DNA from 2 places in the Synechococcus sp. CS-197 genome. Region 2 is predicted to be linked to the other one. Evidence: predicted binding sites of a transcription regulator. Region 2 holds the regulator's gene; the other holds the start of a gene.
What was found. The regulator HrcA, encoded in region 2, represses chaperone genes, less so after heat shock. The targets are predictions, from matches to a motif close to TTAGCACTCNNNNNNNNNGAGTGCTAA.

Region 1: a site for HrcA is predicted at 4,627-4,653, ahead of groES (co-chaperone GroES). Genes of this name have one in related genera too.

The regions. Positions count from the first base shown of each region.
Region 1 is NZ_JAHLZC010000017.1:81,203-96,747, forward strand. Features, by position in the region: gene KQ296_RS07355 (calcium:proton antiporter) at 1-1,034, opposite strand, end outside; gene KQ296_RS07360 (TIGR01548 family HAD-type hydrolase) at 1,050-1,817, opposite strand; gene KQ296_RS07365 (30S ribosomal protein PSRP-3) at 1,888-2,391, shown strand; gene atpC (ATP synthase F1 subunit epsilon) at 2,532-2,942, opposite strand; gene atpD (F0F1 ATP synthase subunit beta) at 3,025-4,488, opposite strand; gene groES (co-chaperone GroES) at 4,705-5,016, shown strand; gene groL (chaperonin GroEL) at 5,070-6,704, shown strand; gene KQ296_RS07390 (MscL family protein) at 6,825-7,196, shown strand; gene secG (preprotein translocase subunit SecG) at 7,197-7,427, opposite strand; gene gpmI (2,3-bisphosphoglycerate-independent phosphoglycerate mutase) at 7,452-9,083, opposite strand; gene pyrR (bifunctional pyr operon transcriptional regulator/uracil phosphoribosyltransferase PyrR) at 9,234-9,794, shown strand; gene KQ296_RS07410 (ferredoxin-thioredoxin reductase variable chain) at 9,779-10,000, opposite strand; gene KQ296_RS07415 (hypothetical protein) at 10,029-10,874, opposite strand; gene KQ296_RS07420 (Hsp70 family protein) at 10,944-12,572, opposite strand; gene KQ296_RS07425 (hypothetical protein) at 12,612-12,896, shown strand; gene KQ296_RS07430 (DNA-directed RNA polymerase subunit omega) at 12,922-13,149, shown strand; gene KQ296_RS07435 (DUF1818 family protein) at 13,146-13,535, shown strand; gene KQ296_RS07440 (DUF2811 domain-containing protein) at 13,834-14,115, shown strand; gene KQ296_RS07445 (hypothetical protein) at 14,067-14,840, opposite strand; gene KQ296_RS07450 (EVE domain-containing protein) at 14,824-15,270, opposite strand; gene murD (UDP-N-acetylmuramoyl-L-alanine--D-glutamate ligase) at 15,310-15,545, opposite strand, start outside.
Region 2 is NZ_JAHLZC010000008.1:45,416-60,960, reverse strand. Features, by position in the region: gene KQ296_RS02080 (N-acetylglucosamine-6-phosphate deacetylase) at 1-85, opposite strand, end outside; gene purE (5-(carboxyamino)imidazole ribonucleotide mutase) at 201-722, shown strand; gene KQ296_RS02070 (AI-2E family transporter) at 719-1,798, shown strand; gene cysC (adenylyl-sulfate kinase) at 1,779-2,402, opposite strand; gene KQ296_RS02060 (translation initiation factor) at 2,441-2,767, opposite strand; gene KQ296_RS02055 (class I SAM-dependent methyltransferase) at 2,807-3,766, shown strand; gene trpB (tryptophan synthase subunit beta) at 3,805-5,055, shown strand; gene KQ296_RS02045 (hypothetical protein) at 5,112-6,335, shown strand; gene KQ296_RS02040 (ABC transporter substrate-binding protein) at 6,353-7,516, opposite strand; gene hrcA (heat-inducible transcriptional repressor HrcA) at 7,580-8,575, opposite strand; gene KQ296_RS02030 (rhodanese-like domain-containing protein) at 8,670-9,020, opposite strand; gene KQ296_RS02025 (DUF3352 domain-containing protein) at 9,097-10,728, shown strand; gene sixA (phosphohistidine phosphatase SixA) at 10,706-11,206, shown strand; gene KQ296_RS02015 (citrate synthase) at 11,232-12,422, shown strand; gene nuoH (NADH-quinone oxidoreductase subunit NuoH) at 12,483-13,601, shown strand; gene ndhI (NAD(P)H-quinone oxidoreductase subunit I) at 13,683-14,339, shown strand; gene KQ296_RS02000 (NADH-quinone oxidoreductase subunit J) at 14,336-14,935, shown strand; gene nuoK (NADH-quinone oxidoreductase subunit NuoK) at 14,957-15,289, shown strand; gene KQ296_RS01990 (NAD(+) kinase) at 15,305-15,545, shown strand, end outside.

The DNA of each region.
Region 1 (15,545 bases), on a different contig from region 2:
CCGATGATGAGCACCGCGGGAACGGTGAGGCTGATCGTGGCCAAAACCGATCCGAAGAGGGTGTTGAGGGCCCGCTGCAGCTGGCCGCGGCGCGTGGCCTGGATCGCGTTCAACGCCTCCGGAATCAGGATCAGCATGGCCACGAGGATGCCAGCCAGAGCACCGGGCAGTTGCAGTTCGTTCACGCCCCGCTCGATCAGCTGACCCATGGACTCAGCGATCAGCACCACCACTCCGAGACTGGCGACCAGCAGGCCGCCCGCCCGCCAGGGTCGGTGCTTGCGGTTGAGGCCTCCAGGGGTGTTGCCGCTGTTGAGAGATGCCCGCTCCTGTGCATCCATGAAGAAACAGCGGTAAGGCCCCATCTGGTTGATCAGGAAGATCACGTAGACGCCGACGGCGACCACGGACAGCACCGCTTCGATCGGCAGGCTGAATTCACCCTCTGGGGAGTCCGTGCTGAAGTTGGGAATGATGAGGACGAGAACGCTCATCGTGCTGATGAGGTTGTAAAAGACCATCGAGCCGGCCATGTTCGGGCCCGAGAGGTCCTCCTCACTCATGGCTGCATCAGACTCCAGCTTCTGTCTGGATTGCCTGGAGGTGATCGCCATGCATAACCCGGTGATGCCGGTGAGGGCGATCATCAGCACGGAGAACATCGAGTCACGGGCGAGCGTGGGGTTCTGTTCGCCGGTGATCATGGTGCTGCCGATGAGGGCCAGCTCGATCACGATCACAGAGCCTGTGAGCACAAGGGTCCCGTAGGGCTCGCCGAGCGCCTCCGCCAGCAGCTCGGCCTGATTGGCCACTTGCTGGGAGAGGAGCACCACAACGGCTCCCAGGATTAGGAGTCCAGCAATGATTAAGCCGGCTTCACTGGCCAGCAGCCAATCCAGCACTCCGCTGAAACTGAGCAGGGCGAGCACGCCGCCTCCGAGGGCGAGGGTTGACAGCTCGTTGCGGATCTCCATGACCGAAGAGGACAGTGGCGATCGGCTGTTCATGGACGCCTGGGGGTGTTCACAGGCCACACGTTGGCAGTCCTTTCAGCGCTGTGCCGCGGATTCCAGCCATTCAGTCACGGCCATGGTGCTGCTCAGGATGTGGTCAGCACCGGCCTCCATCAACCGCTGTTCGTAAGCACGACGCTCCACAGGGTGAGCGTGAAGGTGCGGAGGGGCGACGGCCAGGCTGATCCAGGTTCGTTCTGGTTGCTCAGCCCTGGCACGGATGACGGTTTGAACGTCGGCCACGGTGTCCCCGAGATAGGCCACGGTGGTTGCTTCGCTGCTGGTGAGGAGGGATTCACTCATCTGCCGCAGTCCGGTGGGATCCGGCTTGTCGGGAGCATCGCCCATGGCGATCAAGGGCGGGGCGTTGAGCCCCAGGCGCTGCTCCAGTACGAAGCGGGCGGAGGGGGGTTCTGCGCCGCTGACGAAGCCCCAGGCCCATCCGTGGGCATGAAGGGTCTCAAACAGGGACGCATTCACCAGGAGCGGCTCATCGCCGATGAAACCAGTCCAGTTTTCCGGTGAGTCTTCTGGATCGCCCCCGAAATAAAACCCGCTGAACACCGCGATCAGAGCATTGCGTTCCGGCAGGGGCGATCCATGCCGTCTCAACAGCTCGAGGCTTGCATCCCAATCGTTGTTCCATCGCCCTTCTCCCTTGAGATCATCGATCTGCGACGGACTTGGTCGCCAGTTGCTGTAGTGCTCAACCGTTGCCTGCAAGGCACGGCGGTAGCTTCCGGCCACGTCCCGAATCACGCCGTCGATATCGAACAACAGGAGTTGGTGGGGATCGCTTGGCAAGCTCAGGTGATGAAGGGTTAAGGCGGCTGTTAGGTTAGTTGTTTGTCCTTAATCCTTGAGCGCTGACACCATGACGGTTTCCGAAGGCGCTGCCGTCGACCAGGAGGTCGCCACCGAGGCAGCAGCAGCTGATCAGGCACCGCAAACCACTGATGCCGATCAGCAGCAGGAGCCGAAGGAAGGCCGCCCTGTCATGCGCGGCGGTAGCGCTGCCTTGGCCTCTGCCACCATCGACGCCGACGGTGTTCCTTCCGGCTACACACCCAAAGCGGACGAAGGACGTTTTCTCCTGAAGATCCTTTGGCTCCCTGACAATGTGGCTCTGGCCGTGGATCAAATCGTCGGCGGTGGTCCAAGCCCTTTGACTGCCTACTTCTTCTGGCCTCGTGAAGATGCCTGGGAAACGCTCAAGAGTGAGTTGGAAGGAAAGTCCTGGATCACCGATAACGAGCGTGTTGAAGTGCTCAACAAAGCCACTGAAGTGATCAATTACTGGCAAGAGGAAGGCAAGGGCAAGAGCCTTGAGGATGCCAAGCTCAAGTTCCCCGACGTCACCTTCTGCGGTACCGCCTGAATCGCGCGCACACCAAGCGTCCATGGTTCGATCGCGACCTGCAATCACTGCAGGTCGTTTTTTTTGTTCGATCGTTCAGACATGAAAAAGCCGGGGTCGAAAACCCCGGCCTGGATGAAATCTCCGTTGATTTTGAACAATCAATCCTGATTCTTAGCCGCCTGCACGCGTGCGCGGGCACGATCGAGGGATTGTTGCGCTTTCACTTTGTCGGCTGATGCAGGCTGGCCTTCCATTTTGGAGACTTCGTTCCTTGCAGCCTGAAGATCCGATTCGGCACTGGAGGCGTCAATGGAACTGCCGAGCTCAGCAGAATTCACCAACACGGTGACATCGTCAGCATCCACTTCCGCAAAACCGCCCATCAGCGCGATGGACTTCCAGCCGCCATCGGCACGAACACGCAGGACACCCACATCCAGCGCTGCGAGCAAGGACACGTGGCCGGGGAGAATTCCAAGCTGACCAGTGGTGCTTGGAAGAATCACCTCGTCAGCTGAACCGTCGAACACACTCTGGTCGGGTGCCAGCACGCGGAGGGTGAGGGACATGGAAGGGGAGGACTTGGGGTCGGGGCGTTGGAGCTAAATCGTGATGGTGGGGACCGGCGTTGAACGGCGGTCCCCGGAAGCGTCACTTGGCTTCTGCCGCGATCTTCTCGGCCTTGGCCTTGACCTGGTCGATGTTGCCGACGAGGTAGAAGGCCTGTTCGGGGAGGTGGTCGAGCTCACCAGCGAGGATCTGGTTGAATCCGGCGATGGTTTCTTCCAGCTTCACGTACACACCTGGCATTCCGGTGAAGATCTCAGCCACGAAGAAGGGCTGGGAGAGGAATTTCTCGATCTTGCGGGCGCGATCCACGGTGCGTCGGTCATCTTCAGAAAGTTCATCAAGACCAAGAATGGCGATGATGTCTTGAAGCTCCTTGTAGCGCTGCAGTGTGGACTGCACGGCACGCGCTGTTTTGTAGTGCTCCTCACCCACAACGGCGGGCTGGAGCATGGTGCTGGTGGAGTCCAGGGGATCCACAGCGGGATAAATGCCCTTGGAGGCCAGGCCGCGGCTCAGCACGGTGGTGGCGTCGAGGTGAGCAAAGGTGGTCGCAGGAGCCGGGTCTGTGAGGTCGTCAGCGGGAACGTAAACGGCCTGAATGGAAGTGATGGACCCTTCCAGGGTGGACGTGATGCGCTCCTGAAGCTCACCCACGTCGGTGCCCAGGGTGGGCTGATAACCCACTGCGGACGGCATGCGGCCCAGGAGAGCGGAAACCTCAGAGCCGGCCTGCACGAAGCGGAAGATGTTGTCGACGAACAGGAGAACGTCCTGCTTGTTCACATCACGGAAGTGCTCAGCCATGGTGAGAGCGGAGAGACCCACGCGCATGCGGGCGCCGGGGGGCTCATTCATCTGGCCGTAGCAAAGGGCCACCTTCGACTTGGAGAGGTCTTCGGCATTGATCACGCCGGAATCCTTGAACTCCTCGTAGAGGTCGTTGCCTTCGCGGGTGCGCTCACCCACGCCACCGAACACGGACACGCCACCGTGCTCCTTGGCGATGTTGTTGATGAGTTCCTGAATCAGAACGGTTTTGCCCACACCGGCACCTCCGAAGAGGCCGACTTTTCCGCCCTGGCGATAGGGGGCGAGAAGGTCGATCACCTTGATACCGGTTTCGAAAACCTTGGGCTTGGTTTCCAGTTCGGTGAGTTTGGGGGCTGAACGGTGAATGGGTGCCGTTGCCGAAGCGTTCACAGGGCCCTGTTCATCGACGGGCTCGCCGAGAACGTTGAAGATTCGGCCGAGGGTTGCTTCACCCACGGGAACGCTGATCGGAGCGCCTGTATCGAGCGCTTCCATGCCGCGGACGAGGCCGTCGGTGCCACTCATGGCCACGGCACGGACGCGATGGTCACCCAGCAGCTGCTGCACTTCTGCGGTGAGGGCTACCGGCTGTCCCGCCGTGTTAGTTCCCTCGATCCGGAGCGCATTGAGAATCTTGGGCAGCTTGCCGGCTGGAAATTCCACGTCCAGAACCGGGCCAATAACTTGGCGAACAACGCCCTTGGTACCGGCGGAGGCGGGAGCAGCAGCGGCCATAGGAAAGGAGGTGTGTGAGGGACGCGACGTGCGCACCCTTCTCGAGCGGCGCAACGATACCACCGCCTTGAGCGGGGCCAAAGGGTTCGGTCACCCGCACGCCGAATCCATGGTCGATGGGTGATGAGCGCACATAGGTTGGCAGTCGGTGACCTTGAGTGCCAGCTCGGGTCGCTGTCGCGCTTCGGCGCCCTGTCCCTGCTCCTGCAAGTCCCCATGGCAGCTGTTTCTCTCAGCGTCTCCACCGTCAAGCCCCTCGGCGATCGCGTGTTCGTCAAGGTTTCCGAATCCGAGGAAAAGACCGCTGGCGGCATCCTTCTTCCCGATACCGCCAAGGAAAAGCCCCAGGTGGGTGAGGTGGTTCAGGTCGGCCCCGGCAAAGCCAACGAAGACGGCTCCCGTCAGGCTCCTGAAGTCGGCGTAGGCGACAAGGTTCTCTACAGCAAGTACGCCGGAACCGATATCAAGCTCGGCAGTGACGAGTACGTGCTCCTGTCCGAGAAGGACATCCTGGCTGTCGTCAACTGAGACAGCACAGCTTCGGCTGACCATCTTCTAGTCCCTACGAACCATCGCCTCCCATGGCTAAGCGCATCATTTACAACGAGAACGCCCGCCGCGCTCTTGAGAAAGGCATCGACATCCTTGCGGAATCCGTTGCCGTCACCCTCGGCCCCAAGGGTCGCAACGTGGTGCTGGAAAAGAAGTTCGGCGCCCCGCAGATCATCAATGACGGTGTCACCATCGCCAAAGAGATCGAGCTCGAGGATCACATTGAGAACACGGGTGTTGCCCTGATTCGTCAGGCTGCTTCCAAAACCAACGATGCCGCCGGTGACGGCACCACGACCGCCACTGTTCTGGCCCACGCCATGGTGAAGGCGGGTCTGCGCAACGTGGCTGCTGGCGCCAATGCCATCACCCTCAAGAAGGGCATCGACAAGGCTTCTGATTTCCTTGTTGCTGAAATCAAGGACAAGGCCAACCCGATCAGCGACAGCAACGCCATCGCTCAGGTGGGAACCATCTCCGCCGGCAACGACGAGGAAGTGGGTCGGATGATCGCCGACGCCATGGACAAGGTCGGCAAGGAAGGCGTGATCTCCCTGGAAGAGGGCAAGTCGATGACCACCGAACTGGAGGTCACCGAAGGCATGCGTTTCGACAAGGGCTACATCTCCCCTTACTTCGCCACCGACACCGAGCGGATGGAAGCGGTGCTGGATGAGCCCTACATCCTGCTCACCGACAAGAAAATCGGCCTGGTGCAGGATCTCGTTCCTGTGCTGGAGCAGATTGCCCGCACCGGCAAGCCTCTGCTGATCATTGCTGAGGACATCGAGAAAGAAGCTCTGGCAACCCTGGTGGTGAACCGTCTGCGCGGTGTGCTGAACGTGGCGGCCGTGAAGGCCCCTGGCTTCGGCGATCGCCGTAAGGCCATGCTCGAAGACATGGCTGTGCTGACCAACGGTCAGCTGATCACTGAGGACGCCGGCCTCAAGCTCGAAAACGCCAAGATCGAAATGCTGGGCACTGCCCGCCGCGTGACGATCAACAAGGACACCACCACGATCGTTGCCGAGGGCAATGAGGTGGCTGTGCAGGCGCGCTGCGAGCAGATCAAGAAGCAGATGGACGAAACCGAGTCCACCTATGACAAAGAGAAACTGCAGGAGCGTCTGGCCAAGCTGGCCGGCGGTGTCGCTGTGGTGAAGGTGGGTGCAGCCACCGAAACCGAGATGAAGGACAAGAAGCTTCGTCTCGAGGACGCCATCAATGCCACCAAGGCTGCGGTTGAGGAGGGCATCGTCCCCGGTGGCGGCACCACCCTGGCTCATCTGGCCCCCGCCCTTGAGCAGTGGGCTGCCTCCACGCTCAGCGGTGAGGAACTGATCGGTGCCAACATCGTGGCCGCGGCTCTGACCGCTCCTCTGATGCGCATCGCAGAGAACGCCGGAGTCAACGGTGCTGTTGTGGCCGAGAACGTGAAGGCCAAGTCCTTCAACGAGGGCTACAACGCTGCCAATGGCGACTATGTCGACATGCTCGCTGCCGGCATCGTCGATCCCGCCAAGGTGACCCGTTCCGGTCTGCAGAACGCGGCATCCATTGCCGGCATGGTGCTCACCACCGAGTGCATCGTGGCGGATCTTCCTGAGAAGAAGGAAGCAGCACCGGCCGGTGGCGGCATGGGAGGCGGCGACTTCGACTACTGATCGACACCAATCAGTCGCGTCAAGCGCAATCAATCCTGTTCAACATCAAGACCCCTGCTACGGCGGGGGTCTTTTCGTGTCGGCCTGCAAGCTTTAATGGCCGGGTGTGCTCGGTTCGTGATGTTTCTGCGTCGTTGGTTGCGTGAATTCACCGAATTCTTTTTTCAAAAGGGCAATGCCCTCAACTTGGCGATCGCTGTGGTGGTTGGCACCCAGTTCCAGCAGATTGTGAATGCCATCAGTAAGGATCTGTTGATGCCTCTCCTCAACCCTTTGGTGCGGGGAGGGAACTGGCAAAACCTTGTTATCCCTTACTACGGCGGGGACTTGGCAATTGGAAAAATCTTCGATGTGATCCTCAACTCTCTGATCGTGGGTTGGGCCCTGTTCTTCATCATCAAGGCGATCAACCGCTCACAGCGAACCCTTGAAAGTGGAATGTCCACCTTCAAAGAGTCGGCTAACGCCAAGCAGGGCAACCCAGGCGATTGATTACTTCAGCCAGCCAGCGCTGAGGATGATCGCAAGCGTGAGAAACACCGCCAACGTGGTCCAGGTGATGCGGTTCAGGGTTGCCTCAGCGCTGCTGGAGCTGGTGAACGTTGAACTGCCACTGGCGGCAAGACCTCCCATGCCATCGCCCTTTGGGCTGTGGAGGAGGACAAACAGAATGAGCAGCAGGCCGCTGCCGATCCAGATCCAGGAGAGAACGGTAGTCATCATCATCTGATCCTATGGCGGGTCGGGTCAGACTGGCTGGGGCAACTTGGCGCTGGACGGCGCTGGCGTGTCAATAGCTTCAATCAAGCTTTGACCGGTCATGGCTGCAGGTTTGTCGAGGCCCAGCAGCTGCAGCAGTGTTGGGGCGATGTCCGCAAGACCACCTTCGTCGCGCAAGCGCAGCGCATTGCCCATGCCCACCAGTTTGCGCCTCTCACCCTCGACAAGAATCACAGGCACGGGATTGGTGGTGTGTGCCGTCCAGGCCTCACCATCGGCACCGCGCATGCACTCAGCGTTGCCATGGTCGGCAGTGATCATCAAGGTGCCGCCCATGCGTCCGACGGCATCGAGCAGGCGACCGATGCACTGGTCCACGGTTTGGATCGCTTCGGTGGCGGCTTGCATCACTCCCGTGTGCCCCACCATGTCCGGATTGGCGTAATTGATCACGACAAGGGAATAAATCCCCTGTTCGATGGCGGCGATGCAGCTGTCGGTGAGCGTGTCGGCGGCCATGGCCGGGGCCTGGTCATAGGTGGCCACCCGGGGAGAGGGCACCAGATGCCGGTCTTCTCCATCGAGGGGCTGCTCGATGCCGCCGTTCATGAAATAGGTCACATGAGGATATTTCTCGGTTTCCGCTGTGCGGTATTGCTTCAATCCTTCAGCAGCCACCACCTGGCCGAGGAGGTTGTCGAGGGATTCGGGAGGGAAGGCCACCTCCACGGGCAGTCCGCTTTCGTATTGCGTGAAGGTGACAACATCCAATTTGGGATGGTGCGGACGCTCAAAACCCTCGAATGCATCCAGGGTGAGGCTCTGAATGATCTGACGCGCGCGGTCGGGACGGAAATTGAACATGAGCAGGGCGTCACCGTCTTGAAGATGGCTGCTGCTCAGGCGCGTGGGCTCCAGAAATTCATCGGTGGTTCCCGCGGCGTAGCTCGCTTCGAGAACGGCTGAAGCGTCGTTGTTGCTGCAGGGATGGGCAGGATCTGTCAGCAGCGCGTAAGCGCGTGCGGTGCGTTCCCAGCGCTGGTCGCGGTCCATGGCCCAGTAGCGGCCGCACAGGCTGGCGATCTCGCCCACACCGCAGGACTGGATGGTGTCTTCGATGGTGTGCACGTAGCGCGGTGCACTCTGGGTGGGTGTGTCCCGCCCATCGGTGATCGCGTGAATGGCCACGGATTCGATCCCTTCTTCAGCAGCCCAGCGCAGTAGACCGCAGATGTGATCGACGTGGCTATGCACGCCGCCATCGGAGCAGAGCCCGAGGAGATGGAGCGTTCGGCCGCTCTCGCGCAGGCGCGCAGCCAGCTTGCTGAGCGCGGGCACTGCTGCGAGTTGGTTGGCGCGCACCGTGTCACCAATGCGCACCAGCTCTTGGCGAATGATGCGTCCTGCGCCAATCGTGAGGTGGCCGACCTCCGAATTCCCCATCTGCCCGTCAGGGAGTCCCACATGGGAGCCGCTGGCCTGGATCAAGGTGTTCGGATAGGCGTGCCTCAAGGCATCCATCACCGGGGTCTCGGCCGATCGGATGGCGTTGAAATCGCTGCCTTCACGGTCGCCCCATCCATCCAGGATCGCGAGCACCACAGGTGCCACCGACGACCTCTGTTTGGGATGTCCAGCTTGGCGATCAACCGCGTTCACTCAGCGTGTCTCCCTTCTTAAGGACTTCTCCAGATTCACAAGTTACCTCCGGATCCCTCCATCAGTGAATCGTCCGCCGCTGAACGGTCAGCTTTCGCGGACGCCCCGCCGGCTCAAACGCATAAACTCAGCGCCCTGCTCACTGGATCCATGGGGACGGGCGGCCATGATGAACGGATCGAGATTCTTTCGTCCGACGAACTGAGAAGAACGTTGATGCGCCTGGCCTCTCAAGTGCTTGAGAGCGTTGGTGGGCTTGATGATCTCGTCTTGCTCGGCATCCCGACGCGGGGTGTCCAGCTGGCTGCGGTTTTGGCGCGTGCTCTGGAAGAACAAGCTGGTCGGCCGGTGGCCAGAGGAACCTTGGATCCCACCTTTCACAGGGACGATCTCGAGCGCGTGGCCATGCGACCGGTGACAGGCACCGACCTTCCTGTGGGTGTGGAAGGGCGGGATGTGGTGCTTGTGGATGACGTGATTTTCACCGGTCGTACGGTGAGAGCGGCGCTTGAGGCGATTCAGGCCTGGGGACGTCCCCGCAGGGTTCTGCTGTTGGTGATGGTGGATCGCGGACATCGCGAACTGCCGATTCAGCCTGATTTCTGTGGGCGCACCGTTCCGACGCGTCGCTGTGAAACGATCGAACTGCGTCTGATGGACGTGGATGGTGAAGAAGGGGTGTTTCTGCGCAGAACTCAGGACGCAACCTGAAGTTCATCACTGCGGAAATGGGCCTTGTAGCGACCAAAGGCCACGATCACCGGAAGCGTTGGGCTGATCGGGCGCCCTTTCCATTCCGTCAGCACGGTGACCACCTCTCCCTCACTGCCCTGGAGATCGAAGGATGTGCCCCGATGTTCGGGATGGTTGTAGACCACCACTGATGAGGCGACGACGACCTTGTCACCAGGCTGCATGAAGTCACGAGTCAATGGGCGAATTGTCTCACGGCTTCTTCGCCTTGCAGAGGCTTTCAGGCCCCTCCTCCACCAGCACACCGCCGAGATCGGAGCAACCGGCAACGAAAGCGCTCCAAGGATCCATGCCTTCGCCAATGCGCTGTTCAACGGCCTCGTTCAGGCGTTCCAGATCCACGCTGTGATCAGGGAGATCACCGTGACTGGTGTGGCTTTGCTGATCGCGAAGGTTCTTGATGGCGGTTTCGATCTGACGTCGCAGCGGCAGGGCATGGCGCTGCCACCAGGGATGGTCGAGTTGATTCAGCACACTCAAGGCTTCCCACCATTGCTGACGCTGGACCCGCTCCTGCAGGCGCTCATGATCGACGCGATTGCGGTTCCAGGTTTCTTTCAAACTGTCGCTGAGTTGGCTCCCCGTGCGCTGCCCCCTTGTCTCGAGGGGGGACAAGGTGGCCAAGGCTGCGTCGAGGTTTCCAGCTCGGAACTGGGCCAGTGCCTTCTCGCGGACCTGAGAACGCCACTCTTTCAGCCGCTGGCGATCACTGGTCTGCTCCGCTTGGCTGCCGACTGCAGAATTCACAAGCTGGGTCTGCAGTTCCAGTGCTTTGCCTGTGTTTCCGGCTTCCCAGGTGAGCTGCGCTTGGCGGCGTCTGCAGAACGCTTGCTCGAGGGGCGCTTCTGTCCCTAGCCAACGCAGGGCGGCCAGCTGCTCTCCATAGCGCAGGCATGCATCCAGGTCGCCAGCCGCAGCAGCGTTTTCGAGGCGTTTGGGCAGCTGCTGCTCCCACCAGTAGGCGGTTCCGCAAAGCGCCAGAACGCCACCCAGCGTGGCGATCAGCCAAAAGCGGGGGAGAGGGCGTCGAAGCGCCAAGACACACTTGAAAGGAATCCCTTTCTATGGACTCCTGCGACGCCGGACATCCCGTTGTGGACGGACCGGTTACCGCACGGTGCCGAGGCTGACTCTTTCGAGGCGCCTGCCGTTGCGAAGGTCTTCCCCCTCCATGATCAGCTCGGCATGCTCATCGAGCACAAAGTGCAGTTTCAGGCAATCCTCTCCAGGCTGAGCCGGGGGATTGAGCATCAGGGTGAACGAAGGACCGGGACGCTCCTTCACAGCTGCTGCATCGGATGTGCGTTCGATCACCTGCGGAAGTCCATCGACAAGTCTCACCTCGTGGCGTGCCTCCAGCTCTGGCTCGCCCAGGACGAATTCAAGGGTGGTTTGATCCACGGCACTGGCACTCAGCACCAGCTCAAAGGGCTGGCTTGATGGCCAGGGTTGTCCTGCAACGAAGAGAGGGTGCCAGTGATGTCGGTTGCTGCGACGGTCCCAGCAGCGCAAGGCAATTCCCCGTTGCAGAAGATCGAGAATCCGAACTCCCGGTGTGAGGCTGAGGGCTCCGCGGGCGACGGCTTCCATCGGAGGTGGGGTGCAGAGAGGAACCGGGCTCATGAAGCGGGTGAGCCACGCGCGCAACTGGGGGAGATGGGCGCCTCCACCAACGATCACAACGGCGCTGAGGTCGCTGCGGCGACAGCCTTGAACGGCGGCAGACCGCAAGGTCTGATTGAGAAGCTCCTCCAGGAGCAGGAACAGTCCCCGTTCCTCCAGGATCTGGGTGAAGCGTTTGCGGTTCATCTGCAACGTGGCGGGAGTCGCCATGGCGGGACTGCTGGCCAGTTCCGTCAGTTCCTCCTCATCGTTGATGTCGGTGTTTGAAAGTCGGCATTTGAGTCGTTCGGCTGCAGCGAGACAGGCGGTGAATCCATCGCCTTCGCAAGGAAGGCCTGGCGGTTGGAGTGCGTCGAGGATCCAGCGGTCGAGATCTCGACCCCCCAGCGCGATCCCTGCTTTTCCGAGCACGCGCGCCTGACGGAGGGTTTGACGACTTTTGCTGAGGTTTCGGCTCTGGAAGCGCAGCAGCTGCGCCAGAGGTGCGGCGCGGCCTTCGCCTCCCTCCAGGGCCACGAGTGACAGATCGAGTGTGCCGCCGCCGAGGTCCACAACCAGCAATTTCGCTCCTGCCGGTAACCCCGCCCCAAGGGCTGCGGCCGTGGGCTCATCCACCATCGCGATTTCAGGAATCTGCAGCGGCGCACAGGCGTTCAGCAGCCACTGGCGGTAGGACGCGTCCGTTTCCACCGGCGCGGTGAGCACGAGGCGTTCGATGGTGAGATCTTGGGGAATCCGCTTCCAGATTTCCTGGAGCAAGCGCGCTCCAGCCTGATCAGGACTGAGCCGCTGACGCCACTCGGAGGGAACGGGAAGGCCGATCCAGCGCTTGAAGTCTCGGTGGAGCTGGGGAGCATCACGGTCGCCCAGGCCGCTCTCCAGCACCTGGCGGCCCACCAGAAGCCCGTCTGTGTCTTGATCATCCAGCCAGAGCATCGAGGGGACCTCGCCTGCTTCGCGACTGATCGGCGCCAGGTCAATCAGCTCGATTCCCATCGCGTCGCAGGCCTGAAAGGCCACCACGGTGTTGGTGCTTCCCAGATCAATCGCCAGGGTCCCGCGTCGGGAAAGATGAAGGTTTTGTTCGCCAGCGCGGGGCTTCGTCATCCCCATGGGCACGTTGGAGGAAGGTTGAGACTACGGGGATCAGTCATGGATCGGTTACGGCGACTGGTGTTTTCCTTTTACCGGGAGGACCCTGAGATCGAGGCGGAGCTGGAACCCCTTCGGGACTGCCGGATGTCGAGGAGCTGGGGAACCATCCGCGTGGAGTGTGTGGATGCCGGTCATCTCGAGGAGGTGAGTGCCTTGCTCAGCCACCTGCGTCGCCCGCTGGTGGCGATGGGGCTGGGGCGTCAGATCGTGCTGCGCGTGCCGGGCCGTCCACAACGCTGTTATCCGATGCACATTCCCTTCCACAGCGACCTGTTCACTTAAGATGCTGAATTCCTTGGAACTGGGCATGCTCACGGCCGGAGTCGACCATCAGGACCTTGCCAAGCGAGGAGAAAGTCTGATCCGTCAGTCGAGCAATCGCTATCTGACAACGGTGCGCATTGCGTTTCGTGCCAAGCAGCGTCGCTTTGATGATTTCGACGGCTTGCTGGAGGAATCCAGCGTGAAGCCTGTGCAGCGAGCCATCGTGGAGCTCAGCGATGAGCAGGATCAGCCCGATCTCCTGCCGGGATGATTCAGCAGGAGGGTCCCGGCTGGAGACTGGCCAGGGATCCTCAACGCCATCCCTATGGCGCACTGATTGGTGGGGAGACCTGGGCCGTTGAGCTCACCGAATCCGAGGCCGGCGCGTTGGCCTCGTTAATTCAGGATTTGGTCGACCACCATGCGGCCCTGCGCGGGCAGCTGATGGACGAGGAGCTGATCACCCTCGAGCTGGAACGCATTCCATGGTGGGGATCTCTTGAGGGAGATCGTGAGGGTTGGTCCCTGCAGATGATTCTGAGGCCGGAGGACGGCTGCGAGCGAGGTGTGGAGGTGTTTTGGCCGGCCCCAGCGGCCGCAGCCGTGGCCGCTGCCATGAGAACGCTTTGGGACTTCTCCACTGATCAGCTGAACTGATCAATCGCGATGCACTGATTTTTCCCGAGGCTTTTCCGCGCTTGTGCCACTGTTTTCCACAGGCCTGGCGCCGGTATCGGGCTTCTGGCCTCGCTCTGTGGAAAAGGGCAGTGATTGCGCGTGGGGAGGTTGACGAAGCTGCTTGCGGCTGGCCTGTCGTTCCATGAGGCAAATCCCCGGCTGTGAAGGCTGTCTGCCACTGAAATCTCATTGGGAGAGTTGTTGGGATTGCCCAAAAAGTGCTGCCTTGACGCAGCGTTGTTGATGTGGAGAACTGGTAGCCATTGGAAGGGATTGCATGCACCTGGTTGATCAAACGGTTGAAACGACGAGCCAAGCTGGACCTGCGTGTGCTGCTCTGGAGGAATCCGGTTCTGTGAGCTTTCAGACGGAGGTCTCCCAGCCTCTCCAGCAGGCCATGGTGGGGTTCATTGAGCGTTGCCCCAACTGGGATCAATACCGTCTTGTGCAGGCTGCAATCGCGGGATTTCTGATTCAGAACGGTGTTGATTCCCGCGAGATCACCCGTCTTTATGTGGGAAGCATGTTCCGGCGTGAATCCCTGTCCCAGGGGGTTTGAGTCCGGCAGCTGGCCATCAGGAGCAAGGCCGAGAATGGAATGCTCAGCAGAAGGCCCAGGCAGGCGCCCATCAGGCCGATCAGGTTGACCCCCAACAGAAGTCCCAACAGGGCGAGCACCTTGATGCGGTTGGCTTGAACAATTTTGCGGCTGTGCTCCATCGCGGCCAGAGGGCGATGGCCGTAGTGCACCAGTAAGGGGAGAGCCAGTATCTGGCTGAGGGACCAGGCCGCCAGCGCTAGCAGTCCCAAGAGTAGAACTGCTGTGGAGAGAACCCCGCTGTGGGATGCGATCAGCCCGCTGAGGATGCGGATCACATTCAAGGCACCGATGAACACCACCCCCTCGAGCAGAACAAGCGCTGTGGTTTGGCGCAACAGCCAGCGCAGGGGGCGCCCCTTGCCTGGACTTGTGTCGGCGTCGGAACCAGAACCCACGGGCAGAAGTTGATCGGCCAAGCGCAGCAGCGACACCAACGGTCCAAGGGTCGCAGGGATTGTCAACAGCAGCAGGGCGTTCCCCGCGAGTCGGAGGCCGCTGTGCCCGCTCTCCTGGAGGTCGCGAGCGAGGACGCCAAGACCGGTTAAGGCAATCAGGGTCAGTGCGGTCAGCCCGACGCATTGCCATGGGGCTTTGCCGAACCCGATCCAGGCTCTCGGAATCAGGGTGGTCAGCGGCAGGCGTTCCGCGCTGGACACCTGCTGAGGGTCACTGGAGAGGGCCAAGTCGCTTCAACAGATCGTGGGCAATGGCCTCGTCCACAGGGAGGATCGAGAGACGATTGCCACGCTTCACCACGGCCAGTTGTTCGGGTTGGTAGGCCTGGCGCAGATCGTCAAGGCTTAAGAGGCTTCCAAACCGGCCCTTGTAGGTGAGTTTGACGCAGTCCCAGCGGGGTGCTTCCGGCTTTGAGGCTGGATCGTGGTACTTAGAGGAAGGATCAAACTGGGTGGGATCAACAAGACCCGTTTCGCTGACCTCCATGAGGCCAATGATGCCGGGGGGTTTGCAGTTGGAGTGATAAAAAAAAGCCTGATCGCCAATGGCCATTGACCGCATGAAATTGCGGGCCTGGTAATTGCGAATTCCATCCCAAAGGGTGGTGTGCTCCTGTTGGAGATGGTCAATCCCGTACACATCGGGCTCACTTTTCATCAACCAGTAGGCCACGGATTTCGCAGTGTTTTCCGCAGCCTAGAGATCTTTCACCGCATTGATTAACCGCCGGAAATGATCGCCTCTGGCCTCGAAGTTGGGGTACTGGTCGAAACTGGCACAAGCCGGTGACAGCAGCACGCTGCCGGCCTCAAAGTCCTTGGCAAGGCTCAGGGCTTGCGGCACGGCCGCGTTCAGGTCGGCGTGATGCATCACCGGACCTGAGAAGCCAGCGGTCTCGATCAGATCGGCGAGCTCCCCGGCGCCTGCTCCAA
Region 2 (15,545 bases):
GATCACTCAAGATCAGCCAGTGCAGACCCTGGCTTGGTGTTGTTCCAGCGCATTGAGGCAGTCGCACGTGGGTGATCCGGCGCATGCGGGCGGTCTTGTGCGGGACGATGGAAGTCTCGCCCTCTCTGCGCGTTTTGCCTGTTGCCATGACGCCTTCCGATCCAGTCCAGTCATCGATCACACCGCGGGTGGCCGTGATCATGGGCAGTGATTCCGACCTGCCAACCCTTCACCCAGCCGTTGAGGTTCTGGAGGGGCTCCAGGTTGCCGTGGAGGTGCGTGTGTTGTCGGCCCATCGCACACCTTTGGAGATGGTGAACTTTGCCCGTGAGGCCCACAACCGCGGGTTGCAAGTGATCGTGGCCGGTGCTGGCGGCGCGGCTCACTTGCCGGGGATGGTGGCGTCTCTGACGACCCTGCCGGTGATCGGCGTGCCGGTGCGCAGCACCATGCTCTCCGGTGTGGACTCCCTGCATTCGATTGTGCAGATGCCGGGTGGTATTCCCGTGGCGACGGTCGCCATCGGGGGCGGACTGAATGCAGGACTGCTGGCGGCGCAGATTCTGGCGCTCCAAGACCACGCCTTGATGGAGCGTCTCGGGGCTTATCGACGTCAGCTGCACGATGCCGTGATCGCGAAGGATCAACGGCTGGTCGAGCTCGGATCGGCGGCCTATCTGGACACCACGGCCACAATGAGAGCAAAAGACAACGCCCCATGAATGGTCCTGCCTGGATGCGCTGGAGCCTGGCGTTGCCTCTGCTCACCCTCAATCTTTTTGTGCTTCGCCAGCTCACAGTTCCGCTGGCTCCGTTTCCAGGACTGTTTCTCACGGCGGCACTGATCGCGTTTCTGCTCGATATTCCTTGCGTCTGGCTTACAAGCCGTGGCCTTCCCCGGTGGTTGGCGATCGTGATGGTGACTCTGTTCACCATCAGCCTGCTCGTGTTCGCGGGCGTCACCCTGGTGCCTCTGCTGATCGACCAACTCGGGCAGCTCATCAATGCCCTGCCGAGTTTGCTCAATCAGGCTGAGGGCTGGATCACAGGCTTGCAATCCTTGGCTGAAGCAAGGGGATTGCCAAGCGAATTCGGGGACTTGAGCAGTGACCTGGTCACCCGAGCCGGTCGGGTGGCCAGCCAGATCAGCCAGAGGTTGCTCGGCATCCTCGGGGCAACCCTGGGAACCACCATCAACACAGTGATTGTGTTGGTCTTGGCGGTGTTCTTTCTTCTGGGTGGCCGCTCGATTGCAGCGGGCCTGGCCCGTTGGCTTCCCACGGCTTGGCGTGAGCTCGTGATCAGCACGCTTTCACGCACATTCCGGGGCTACTTCGCCGGCCAGGTTCTGCTGGCTTTGATCCTGGCCATGGGTCAGATCGTGGTCTTCACGGTGCTCAAGATTCCCTACGGCGTTTTGTTTGCCGTTTTGATCGGTTTCACCACCTTGATCCCCTATGCGAGCGCCCTCACGATCATCGCGGTGAGTGGACTTCTGGCTTTTCAGGACCCCAAGACAGGTTTGGAGATCCTGGTGGCGGCGATCCTGGTCGGTCAGCTGGTGGATCAGGTGATCCAACCGCGCTTGATGGGCAGCATCGTTGGACTGCAGCCGGCCTGGCTGCTGATCGCCCTTCCTCTCGGCGCCAAAGCGGGAGAGCTGTATGGCTTTGGTGAGTTGCTGGGTTTGCTTCTGGCCGTTCCGGTGGCCAGTTGTTTCAAAACGCTGGTGGATGCCTGGGCAGAGCATCAAGGCATCCCTGCCAGCAGTGAGTTGATCAAGCCTGAGCGGGGATGATCCCCCGACTCTCGAGTGCGCTCACAACCTCGTTGACACAGGTTTCAAGCTCTCCAGCGCCTGTGTCGACAGAGAGTTCCGGATGCTCCGGAGCCTCATAGGGGCTGGAAATTCCTGTGAATTCCTTGATGTCGCCCGCTCTGGCCTTGGCGTAAAGGCCCTTGGTGTCGCGTTCTTCGCAAACGCTCAGGTCTGCTGAGCAGAAGATTTCGAGAAAGTCACCCTCACCCACCAGGGCACGGGCTTTATCGCGATCAGCGCGGAACGGGGACACAAAAGCTGTGAGAACGATCACGCCAGAGTCCAGAAAGAGCTTGGCAACTTCACCGATGCGACGGATGTTCTCCTCCCTGTCTGCGTCCGAGAAGCCAAGGTCGCGGCAGAGACCATGGCGGATGTTGTCGCCATCCAGCACATAGGTGGCCAGGCCGCGTTCAAACAGAGCCTGGTTCACGGCATTGGCCAGGGTGCTCTTGCCTGCTCCACTCAGGCCTGTGAACCAGAGAATGGCGCTGCGATGGCCACGCTGCTCAGCCCTGGCATCGCGGTCCACCGAGGCCTGATGCCACACGATGTTGGTGGCCTTCGGAGACGCTGAGCTCATGGGAGACGTGAGGTGAACAATCGAGGGCGCATTGTCGCTCAACCGCCGGCCCGCTTCGGTCGGTACCCCTCCTTCGTCAAGAGCTCCAAGGCCAGATCCACCTGGTCACCCTGCAGTTCGATGCAATCACCTTTCAGCGTGCCGCCACTGCCGATCCTGGTTTTCAGCTTTTTCAGCAGGGTTTTGAATCCGGCAGGGTCGAGATCCAGTCCGCGGATCACGGTGACGGTTTTGCCACCCTTCCCTCCTCGGGTGGGTTGGACCCGAACCCTTTGTTCTGCCTTGGGTGTCGGGTCTGACGACGGGGCCACCGGTCGCTGCAGACTGTCGGTGCTGCTGAATTCCTGCCAGCCTCCCTTCGGCATCGTTCCCCTTGAACCCCCCACCATCCTGCCGTCTCTGCGATGAACGCTTCAGCATCCACACCGCAATGGGCTGATTCGAGCCAGGGTCTCGGTCGCTGGATTGAGCGGTTGATCAGCATCGGCTGGCTGCGTCGACCCCTGTTCTTTCAGGCTCGGCAGCTGATCATCCGCACGGCTGAACGCAATGGCATCCCCTGGAGGGCGCGCCGCAAGACGCTGTGGGATCAAGCGAGTTCCCGGCAGTCGGAGCTGACGACCCCTGGTTTGGTCCCGCCCGATTACTACCGCGCTCGCTTCCATGCCTATGAGCAGGGCAATCTCTGCTGGCAGGCCGCCGCGGAGGCTGAGCAAGCCACCGATGCCATGGCATTACGCATCTGGCCTGAGGAGACCCTCACCCCTCTGATCGCCCAGACCCGTCTGCGCGATGCCATTCATCAGGTGGTGGAGCCCCTGCTGACCACCCCGGTGCAGCAGGCACTGGATCTGGGGTGTTCCGTGGGCGTCAGCACCCAGCATCTCAGCCGCTGGCTGCGCTTGCGTGCCGAGAGGCGACAGGAGTCACCTCTGCGCATTCACGGTTTGGATCTTTCCCCCGAGATGCTCGCTGTCGCCAGCGTGCGCGATCACGAGGGATTGGTGGATGGTTGGGTGCATGCCGCAGCGGAAAACACAGGGCTGGCAGCGGCGTCGTACGACCTGATCAGCCTTCAGTTTGTGTGCCATGAGCTGCCTCAGAGCGCCACCCATGCCGTGCTCGCGGAGGCGTTCCGGTTGCTTCGGCCTGGGGGAGCCTTGCTGATGGTGGATCAAGATCCGGCGTCGTCGGTGCTGCAGCGTTTGCCTGCCGCCGTGGCCACGTTGCTGAAGAGCACGGAGCCCTACATCGAGCAGTACTTCCGCCTCGATATGGCTGAAGCGCTGCATTCCGCTGGTTTCAGGGATCTGCGGATCCAGTCCTGTGATCCACGGCATCGCGTGATCGCCTGCTTACGCTGAGTCAACGCTCAAGGGTCGCGCGTGCGGTCCATTGCTTCGTGACCAGCACCTTGCCCTCGCAACCCTCTGCCTCCGATCTCGCCGTCAGTTCGCGTCCAGCGGCTGCTGGCCGTTTTGGTCGTTACGGCGGTCAGTACGTCCCAGAAACACTGATGCCGGCATTGGCCGAGCTGGAGCAAGCGGCTGCTCAGGCCTGGAAAGATCCTGCGTTCACCGCGGAACTCAATCGGCTGCTGAAGAGCTACGTCGGCCGGGCTACACCGCTTTACGAAGCGGAACGGCTCACGGAGCACTACCGCCGTGCCGACGGTGGTCCCCGCATCTGGCTGAAGCGGGAAGACTTGAATCACACCGGTGCCCACAAGATCAATAACGCTCTTGGGCAGGCCCTTCTGGCTCTGCGGATGGGTAAGAAGCGGGTGATCGCCGAAACCGGTGCTGGCCAGCATGGTGTGGCCACCGCCACCGTTTGTGCCCGCTTCGGCCTGGAGTGTGTGGTGTACATGGGCGCTGAAGACATGCGCCGACAGGCTTTGAACGTGTTCCGGATGCGCCTCCTCGGTGCCACCGTTCACCCGGTGACGGCGGGGACCGCCACCCTCAAAGACGCCACCAGTGAGGCGATCCGTGACTGGGTCACCAATGTGGAGACCACGCACTACATCCTTGGATCTGTGGCGGGTCCCCATCCTTATCCCATGCTGGTGCGTGACTTTCACGCGGTGATCGGTCAGGAAACCCGGCAGCAGTGCCGGGAGGCGTTTGGGCGTCTGCCCGACGTGTTGATGGCCTGCGTCGGTGGGGGATCGAATGCGATGGGCCTGTTCCACCCCTTTGTTGAGTGCACCGATGTGCGTCTGATTGGTGTGGAAGCCGCTGGTGACGGCGTCGCAACCGGACGCCATGCCGCCACCATCACCGAAGGACGGGTGGGCGTGCTGCACGGAGCGATGAGTCTCCTCCTGCAAGACCAGGACGGTCAGGTGCAGGAAGCGCATTCCATCAGTGCCGGTCTGGACTATCCAGGTGTCGGCCCTGAGCACAGCTACCTGCGTGAGATCGGGCGAGCTGAATATGGTGCTGTCACCGATGCCGAGGCGCTGGAAGCCCTGCAGCTGGTGAGTCGGCTGGAAGGGATTATTCCTGCTCTGGAAACGGCCCATGCCTTCGCCTGGCTGGAAACGCTTTGCCCCACACTCTCCGCAGGAACGGAAGTGGTTCTCAATTGTTCAGGTCGAGGCGACAAGGATGTCAACACCGTGGCAGAACGTCTCGGAGATGCCCTCTGATTCAGCCGTGCCTTTGTCTGAGTTCGGTCTCTGAAGAGGATTGCTGAGCAGTGCCTATGAAGCGCATCGTTAACCGTCTGCGCCCTTTTCTCACGCGGCTCCCAGACCAGCGTCAAAAACGTTGGAACGTGCTGTTGCTGATTGTGGTGGCAATTTCAATGATTTTGCTTGGTCGATTCCTGGGTTATGAGTCGACCGATATTGTTCAATCAAGAGAGATTCTGCGCCTCACCAGTACGCCACATATTGTGAATGAAGCTTCTGGTGTGGCCTCTCGGGGTAAGCCGCTTCAGGGCCTTGAGGTGAAGCGGGATGCAGCGCTTCTGGAAAAAGCTCCGTACAAGGTGTATGCAGGCGTTTACGTGGCCAATAATTTTGATGTTGATCTTGAGATTCCCGCTTTTTCAAGCAAGGGCTACCTATGGATGCAGTGGGATCAAGCATTTCAAGAGTACCTTTCTGAGCGAGAACTGAGTATTGAAGAGGTGATTAGTTTCGAGAATGATATTAATCCTGAAACCACTGCGATTACGCCTCTTCGCGAGGCGCGTAAGCTCGGGCAAGGGATGTTTTCCCAGGGATTTGTTTACACGGGTCAGTTTTATATTGATACCTTGGATTTGCGTCGTTTTCCGTTTAATTCGGTCAGTCTTCCCATCGTTCTTGAGGCTGAAGATCCTTTCGGAGATCTGGTCTTTGAGAATTTGCGACTCATCCCTGATCTCCGCGACAGCGGTTTAGGGTTGTATTCGTCGCTCCCTGGATGGCTCTCTCGAGGGTGGTCTATCGGAGAGTATCGACACCATTTTTCCTCGGGTTTGGGGTTCAGCTCTGAGGATAATGAGTTTAGTCAGCTGATCTTTGATTCCTCTTATCAGCGATCGAGTTGGTCGGCCTTCTGGACCTTGATTCAGCCGTTGATCATTGTGATGGCATCCGTCATTTTGATCACGCGTGTGATGACTGAATTCCGAATAGAAATTCCTGTTGCAGTGCTTTTAACGTTGATATTTTTGCAGGAGGGTTACAAGGCGGATTTGCCAGATCTTTCGTATCTTACGTTTATGGATAGTGTGTATGTGATCGCTTATCTCACGTCGTTTGTAAGTTTCGGGCTGGTGCTCTACCTCGAAGCCCTCAAGCGTCGAGCTGCTAATGCACAAGACCCTGATCTCCGTCGGCTGTTGTTGCGTAGAGAGTTGTTTTTAGAGCAGATCTGGCCTTCGCTCTCACTTTCAATTCTGGTTGGGGTTTCGCTGGTGACCTGGACGTTGACTTAGGAGTTATCAGGAGGGTTTTAAGGTTGCCAAGGGCCGCTGCCGAGAAACACGAGATCCACGTTCTGACTTCCTCGCCTGTTTTGAACCGGTGATGTGCGTTTAAGTTCCTTCATCAGAGCTGATCTGGTGGGCTGTGGACCTAAATTTTTTAGTGCGTTGATCAGCCATTCAGCCGCGAGGAAGCCCTCAAGGCTGACGAAATCAAAATCAGGCTGGTCACTTTGTGCTTGTAATGTTTTTTGGTAGCGCTTCACATCGGGTTGGCGACGATCCCAAGGGAAAGGAACCACTTGGGTGACGCCGATTCCGTAGGACGCACTCTGGGGAAGGTCGTCGAACAGTGCTTTCGTTCCGATGAAGGAAATGGTCATCAGCTGGGGATGGCTGCCCATGCGATGCAGGTTGGAAACGACGGCGCTCATGGTTTGACTGGTGGAAATCACCACGAGCGCGTCTGGATTGCTTCGGTCGAGGCTGAGTGCCGCTGCACTGACACGGGTGGAGTTTCTCGGTAGCGGAACCGTGCTCGCTGGTTTGAGCCCATGGCGTCGTAAGGCTGATCTCAGGCTGGCCAGGACGTCCTTCCCGTAGGCGTCGTTCTGGTAGGCGATGGCGATGCGCACATATCCGTCGTTGATGAGGTGGTTGACAATGCGATTGGCTTCTTGGGCGTAACTGGAGCGGTAGTGCACAAGATTGCCCTGTTGCGGCTGTCGTAGTGCGCTAGCCCCTGTCATCGGCGCGATGATGGGAAGCTTGGCCTTGCTCGCTGCGTTGAGGATGGCTTTGGTTGTGGGAGTCCCCACGTACCCGAAAAGACCCAGCACCTCAGGTTGCTTCGTGAACAGTGCTGTATTGGTGATGGTCAAATTGGGTTCATAGCCATCATCCAAGCGCCAGATTTTTACAGGGCGTCCGTTGATTCCACCAGCCTGATTGATCTCGCGAAGCGCGGCATCGATCCCCCTGCTGTAGCTCTTGCCCAGGTGTGCAGCAGGGCCTGTTAGTGGGAGTGACTGAGCGAAAATGTAGGGCTTTGGTTGCTCGTTCAGCAGTGAGTTGATGTTTGATGTCGCGACCGCGTTCTTTCTGCTTGGATCAACGTTGTCTCCTTTAGGAGCAATCAAGGTCGAGCGTTTGGCGTGGAAGGTTGTTCCAGCCCAAAGCCCCAAGGCCAGCATTGTGATTCCTGCAGACCACATCAGGGCCCGAGGGAGATGGCGAGATGGCCTGGGGCTTGTCACTCAGCTCAGAAGATGATTGAGGTGTTTCGCAACACATTGAACGGCAGCACGTGCCGTGGCGTAAGCCATGCGCATTGGGCCCACAAGAGCCACTTGCCCCACACCTCCTTGTCCATCCCGATAACTCGATTGGATCACAGAACAGTCGCTCAGAGCCGTATGGGGATGCTCCCCGCCGATCCAAACCCAGTCATCATGACCGGGACCGCTGGGGATGAAGGCGGCGGGGTTGCAATCCATCAGATCGAGGAGCGGGGCCACCTTGGTGCTGTCGCTGAACTCCGGTTGTGCCACCAGTCTGGACACGCCATGAACGTGAGCGCTCTGATCACTTGGGCTGATGAATCGACCTTCTTCGTTGTGAAGGGCTTCCCTCAGTGCCTGTCCACAGGTTTGCAGCTGCTGCGGTAACGACTCCCAGCTGATCTGTCCGGACTGATGCAGTTGATCATCGGTCCAGCGCTCAAGGGCCGCCACCTGATGGACACTGCCGTGAGGCAAACGCAGATTGAGGTGATGGGTTTGGCTGGAATCAGCCACCAGCATCACCAAAAGCCTTTCATCCGTGGGGACCAGGCGAATCGCGTGCAGCCGTTGCTCTGACGGTTGCGGCAGGGTGATCAGGCTCATCAACCCTGTGAAATCGGTTAAGCGCCGTGTCAGCTGCTGCAGGAGATCATCGAGTGCAGCCCAGCGCAAGCTCAGTTGGGTGAGTTCCTGCTCAAGGTGGTGAACTGCGGCTCCAGGCTTGGGCAGCAAGCAGTCCACGTAGTGGCGGTACCCCCTTGGACTGGGAATTCGACCGGCGGATGGATGGGGCTGCACCAGCAGGCCTTTTTGCTCCAGAGCTCCCATCGCCGAACGCACCGTGGCTGAGCTCGCCTGAAGCCCGAAACGCTGAACGAGGGTTTTGCTGCCTACCGGTTCAATCGTGTCCACGTAGTGATGGACCGTGGCCTGCAGCACTTCCTGTTGGCGTCGGGGCAGGAGCTCCACAGCAGCTAACGAGATGGAGCGATCGTACGAATGATTCCTTGGATTCGAGCGTGACCGTCACGAAGCCGACGGTTGGTTCAGGCAGGAATGGCGTTCAGTAGCGCGGCACGGAGGAATCCACGGCCAGGCTCCAGGCATCAATGCCACCCTCGAGATTCCAAACCTCCTGCGCGGGATTGCGTTCCAGCAGCCAGCATCCGAAGTTCCAGCTGCGCACCCCTGCATGGCAAAGCACAACCACGGCTTGGGATGCGGGCAGCCGCTGGTCGATGGCATCCATCCATTGCGCCGCCTCACTTAACGGCAGATGCTCCACTGGGTAGGGAAAGGCAGCGATTGTCAGTTCTCTGTGTTCACGAACATCGACCAGGGTCAACGCAGGCTCCTTCTTCAGCCAGGCCGCCAGCTCCGCGGCGGTCAGGGGTTGAGGCGTGCGTTGGTTCATGGCATCAGTCTGGCTCTGGGCTGGCCATGCATCCTGGATGCATGAAGATGACCATGATGTCCTTCACCGCTTGTTCATGAAGGGGCGTTCGTTCCTGCTCGCTCTGGTCGCATCGGCCATGGTGCTCCTCACCCTGGCCCTCGGGGTGTGGTGGGCAATGGCCAGACAGAGCCCGCTACGGATTGTGGATCGCCCGTTGGAGCTCACCCGAGCGGCGCGATTCATGCCCCGCGATGCTGAACTCACCTTCAATTGGCTGGTGGATCCGTCGCGCATCCCGGCCTATGCCCGAGCTGTTGCCCCGGTGCGTCAACGCGAGGCCGTGAGTGAAAGCACCCGCCAGCTCCGTGATGGCGCTTTCGCTCTGGCAGGCCTGAATTTCAACGACGAACTGCGGGACTGGATCGGCCCGCAGGTGAGTTTGGCCGTGTTGGATGACAGCACCGCCAACGCCGGTGATCCGGGCGCTTTGGGGTGGGTTCTGGCTCTGTCCAGTCAGGACGACGACGGGGCGAGACGTTTTCTGCAGCGGTTCTGGCAGACCCGCAGCCTGGCCGGGACTGATTTGCAGATCACCCGCTATCGGGGCATGGGTGTGATTAGTGGTCGAGGTGCCTTGTTGGGGCGCGACCCCCAGCCGATCGCCACGGCACTGATCGATGATGACCTTCTGCTCCTGGCTTCAGGTCGTGGGGTACTGGAGCAGGCCCTCGATGTGTCGCAGTTGGAGAGTTTGCAGCTCCAAGGCGATGAAGGTCTTGCCAATGATTTGAGATCTCTCGGTTCTGGGGTGGCGTTTCTCACAGCCAGTCCAGCTGCCATGCAGCGTTGGCTTGGCGTCCCCGCCGTGATCGCCAACCGTGGTGATCTCACCGGTTTGGTCGCTGGCCTCGCAACCCAGGGCACGGATCTCGACCTGAAGGCGCTGGTTCGTTTTCGAGACGAGGTGATACCTGCGGCCGATGAACGCTCTGATGCTGAGGCTCTCCTTGCCGGTGCCGGGGGGGACGCTCACGCGCTGGCCCTGTTGTCGGCGCCCCAGGCATTGATCAATCCCGACAGCCAGAATCCTTTGGCGCAGTGGATTGCTCCAGCGTTGCGGCGAGCGCTGGAGTCCAGCACGGCAGAAGGGGCAGCGGCTGTGGCTGCTCTCGATTCCGGCCCGCTGCTCTTCCAAGAGGGTGAGGCGGGTTGGCTTCTGGGCAGCCGTGCGGATGCACCATCGCCGGATGCGGTGAGCCGCCAGCTCGAGCAAGGCGGCCTCGTGGGATCCACCCTGGATGCCGATGGCCAATCGCTTCAGGTTTGGACACGGCTGGTGCGTCAACGACGCCATGGTGAGGAGTCGCTGACGGCTGATCTTGCTGTGGCGTTAGAGCATGGTTCTGGCTTCAACTGGTGGGGGCAAACCCTGGAGGGACTGCGTCAACGTCGCAGTGGCAGCGATCCAAGCGCTCTGAAGCAGCATCTGCAGGAGTTGCGCAGCCTGGTCAAGGCACCGATCACGCAGCAGCTCGCCCTGTCCGCCGATCCAAGTCGGGATGGCCTTGCGCAGTGGCGACCCTGGATTCTGCTTCAGGGCCTGGGTGGACGAGCGCTGAGTCCTGCGGTGCAGAGCCTCACGCTGGCTGCAGCACCAGACTCAGCATCAAGTCAGAGTGGTGAGTCGAGCAGCCTGCGTCTGCATGCCCGCCTCCGATTCGGTTGATCTCTTCCTGTTCCGTCATGGCATTGCTGCTGAACGGGACCATGGGCAGGACCATCCGGATCGCCCCCTGACGCTGCGCGGAGTGCAGCGCACCTTGGCGGTCGCCAACCGCCTTCGGGCTTTGGGTTATCGAGCCGACCAAATTCTCTGCAGTCCTTACAGGCGTGCCGCAGAAACCGCCGATCTGGCCGTACAGGCGGGTTTGGCTTCGCAGGCAAGGATCGAGTCGACCCTCGCCCCTGGACGCGATCCCAGGCCTTTGCTGCGATCACTCCACGGCCGATGCCTTCTGGTCGGCCATGAACCCGATCTCAGCGCGCTCGCCGCTGCACTGATCGGAGCGGCACCTGGCAGCCTGCGATTGCGCAAAGCAGGCTTTTGCCATCTCCGTTGGGATGCGCTTCTTGACGATCCTTTCGGACATGCTGAGCTGCAGGCGCTGCTCAAGCCTCGACTCCTGATCCCGTGCTCCGATTAAGTTGCCTCTGAGTTGAAGGCGATTGGTGAGTCCAACCGAGGGGGGAGAAATCCGTCATGAGCGCACCGGTTTGGTGTTCCGCCCTGGGTTGGAAGGGGTTCCTGCAACCCAGTCGTCAATCTGCGATATCGACGGGCAGAAGGGATTGCTGTCCTATCGCGGCTATCCCGTTGATGTGCTCGCGTCCCACTGCAGTTTCCTGGAAACCACCTACCTACTGATCTGGGGTGAACTCCCCAATCCACAGCAGCTGAGAGATTTCGAGCAGGAGGTGCAGATGCACCGACGGGTGAGCTTCCGCGTTCGCGACATGATGAAGTGTTTTCCATCGGATGGTCATCCGATGGATGCTCTGCAGTCGAGTGCGGCCTCGCTCGGGTTGTTTTACTCCCGGCGCGCCATCGATGATCCCCAGTACATCTACGACGCCGTCGTGAGGTTGATCGCCAAGATCCCCACCATGGTTGCGGCGTTTCAGTTGATCCGCAAAGGACAGGATCCGATTCAACCCCGTGATGACCTGGCCTATTCGGCCAATTTCCTTTACATGCTCATGGAGCGTGAGCCTGACCCTCTGGCGTCGAGAATCTTTGATCGCTGTCTGATCCTGCATGCGGAACACAGCCTGAATGCCAGCACGTTCAGCGCGAGGGTGACAGCCAGCACGTTGACCGATCCTTACGCCGTGGTCGCTTCCGCTGTGGGAACCCTGGCCGGTCCCCTGCATGGAGGAGCCAATGAAGATGTGCTCGCCATGTTGGATGAGATCGGGACAGCCGATCGTGCCGCCGATTACCTCGATGCGGCCATCGCAAGCAAACGCAAAGTGATGGGTTTCGGCCATCGGGAGTACCGGGTGAAAGACCCCCGTGCTGTGATTCTTCAGGCACTGGCCGAAGAGCTGTTTGCCCGCTTCGGCCACGACGAGATGTACGACGTGGCCCGTGCTCTGGAGGCCGCTGCCGAGCGTCGCCTCGGGCCGAAAGGGATTTTCCCCAATGTGGACTTCTACTCGGGCTTGGTGTACCGCAAGCTCGGCATTCCAAGGGATCTGTTCACGCCCGTGTTCGCCATCGCCAGGGTGGCGGGATGGCTTGCCCACTGGCGGGAGCAACTGGGCGCCAACCGCATTTTCCGGCCCTCTCAGATCTACACGGGCTGTTCGATGCGTCAGTGGAGCCCGCTGGAAGACCGGCTTCCCTCCGCAAGCACCTAAGTTGCACACATCAATCCTCAGTTCATGGTGACTTTCTTTGCCACCAATGCACCGGCTCTGGTGAGTCCCGGTCTGGATCTCGAACAGAGCTTCAGTCAGACCCTGGAGGGCTTCGGTCTCTCTGATCAGGCGGCCCGGTTGATCTGGCTGCCGCTGCCCATGCTTCTGGTGCTTGTGGCAGCAGTGGTTGGTGCGCTGGTCACGGTCTGGTTGGAACGCAAGATCTCCGCTGCTGTTCAGCAGCGCATTGGACCGGAATATGCCGGAGCTCTCGGTGTTCTTCAGCCCCTTGCCGATGGCCTCAAGCTTCTGGTCAAAGAGGACATCATTCCGGCAAGGGCTGATGGGCTGCTGTTCACGCTTGGCCCTGTGCTCGTCGTGGTGCCGGTGATCCTGTCCTGGCTGATCGTTCCCTTTGGACAGAATCTTCTGATCAGCAATGTGGGGGTTGGGATCTTCCTCTGGATCTCCCTCAGCAGCGTTCAGCCCATCGGGCTGCTGATGAGTGGGTATGCCTCCAACAACAAGTACTCCCTGCTCGGTGGACTCAGGGCTGCCGCCCAGTCGATCAGCTACGAGATTCCGCTTGCCCTCGCTGTTCTCGCGGTGGTGATGATGAGCAATTCACTCAGCACCGTCGACATTGTCAGCCAGCAGACAGGCGCTGGAATCCTGAGCTGGAACATCTGGCGCCAACCGGTGGGTTTCCTGATCTTCTGGATCTGTGCCCTGGCTGAATGCGAACGTCTTCCTTTCGACCTCCCCGAAGCGGAAGAGGAACTGGTCGCCGGTTACCAGACCGAATACGCGGGCATGAAATTCGCCCTCTTCTATTTGGGCAGCTACATCAACCTGGTGTTATCCGCCCTTCTGGTCTCCGTTCTGTATCTCGGTGGCTGGGGCTTCCCAGTGCCCGTGGAATGGCTCGCTGGTTGGCTTGGCCAGTCTGTTGACGCGCCGCTCGTTCAGGTGATCACAGGCGCGACAGGCATCGTGATGACCGTGCTGAAGGCTTACCTGCTGGTGTTCATCGCCATCCTGCTGCGCTGGACCACGCCCCGGGTGCGCATTGACCAGCTCTTGGACCTCGGTTGGAAATTTCTGCTTCCGCTGGCCTTGGTCAATCTGCTGGTCACGGCGGCTCTCAAGCTCGCATTCCCCGTAGCGTTCGGTGGGTGAACACGACACTTTCATCCGGGTGACGTCATCATGACGCTCTGGTTTTCTCTCGTCAGACCGCTTCTTACCTGACCTCAGCCAATGTTCGGTTTCCTCAAACAGGTTGGTGACTACACCCGCGACGCTGTTGACGCAGCGCGCAATCTCACCCAAGGCCTGGCTGTCACCTTCGATCACATGAAGCGCCGTCCCGTGACGGTGCAGTACCCCTACGAGAAGCTGATTCCGTCAGAGCGCTACCGCGGAAGGATTCACTACGAGTTCGACAAGTGCATCGCTTGTGAAGTCTGCGTGCGGGTTTGTCCCATCAACCTCCCAGTGGTGGACTGGGTGATGAACAAGGAGACCAAGAAGAAGGAGTTGCGGAACTACTCCATCGACTTCGGGGTCTGCATTTTCTGTGGCAACTGTGTGGAGTACTGCCCCACCAATTGCCTGTCGATGACGGAGGAGTATGAGCTGGCTGCTTTCGACCGCCACAGCCTCAACTTCGACAACGTGGCCCTCGGGCGGCTCCCAACCAGTGTGACCACCGACCCCGCCGTCCAACCCCTCAGGGAATTGGCGTATCTTCCGGCCGGTGAAGTGCAGCCCCATGGCGTGGATCCATCGCGTCCGCGGGCAGGTCAACGTCCCGACCAGGTTCTGTCCTCTCTGAAGCAGAACGCTGGTGGCTCAGCAGGCAATGAGGGAGAATCGGCGACATCAACCAACACCAGCAAGGGGAGCGCTGAATGACGATCGCAGCGTCAACGCAGCTGATCAGCTTTCTTGTTCTCAGCGCTGTCATCGTTCTGGGAGCCCTTGGTGTTGTGCTCCTCAGCAACATCGTGTACTCGGCCTTCCTCCTGGGTGGCGTTTTTCTCGCGGTCGCTGGCCTTTATTTGCTGCTGAATGCCAGCTTTGTGGCAGCCGCCCAGGTCCTGGTCTATGTCGGTGCTGTCAATGTTCTGATCCTGTTCGCGATCATGCTGGTCAACAAGCGTGAGGATCTGGCTCCGATTCCTGGGATTGCAGTCCGTCGTCTGCTCTCCGGTGGGGTTTGTGCGGGCTTGTTCGTTCTCCTGACCCGCGTGGTGCTCACCACGCCTTGGGCTCAGGGGCCAGAGCCCATCGGCGAAGGGGCGACGATTCGCATCGGTGAGCACCTTTTCACCGACTACCTGCTTCCCTTCGAGCTGGCATCCGTGCTGCTTCTGATGGCCATGATTGGGGCCATCGTGTTGGCGCGGCGGGATGTGCAGGCAGTGGACCCAGGCACTGGTGAAGCTGTGGATCAAGGCTTGATCGAAAAAGCACGCACTCCTCTGCTGGTGGACCAGCCACCCGCCTGATCTTCTCTTCCCCTCTCACCCATGGCTTCTGAGCTGCTTTCCGGTTCCGTTCCCCTCGAGGCTTACCTTCTTGTTGCGGCAGTTTTGTTCTGCACAGGAGTTTGGGGGCTGATCAACAGTCGTAACGCTGTTCGGGTGCTCATGAGCATCGAGTTGATGCTCAACGCCGTGAACATCAATCTCATGGCGTTCTCGTCCTACGTGGATGGACAGTTGATTCGAGGACAGGTGTTCTCGGTTTTTGTGATCACCGTGGCTGCGGCGGAGGCTGCTGTTGGTTTGGCGATTCTTTTGTCGCTTTATCGCAATCGCGTCACAGTGGACATGGAACGCTTCAACCTTCTGCGCTGGTAGGGCAGCGCCCCCACCATGCAGCTGCAACGGGTTTGGCTGATCTATAGGGCTGACAGTCCGCTCGCTCTGAAGGAGGCAAAAGCGTGTGCTTCCCAGTTGGAGTTGCTGGGTGTGTCTGTTGCGATCGCAATGAGTGGGCTCACGGCGGATCCCTTTCCCGGTCTTCTGGCATCTGAGCCTGAGCTGCCTGATTTGGCGGTTGTTCTCGGTGGCGATGGCACCGTGCTTGGAGCCGCTCGGCACCTGGCCGTGCTGG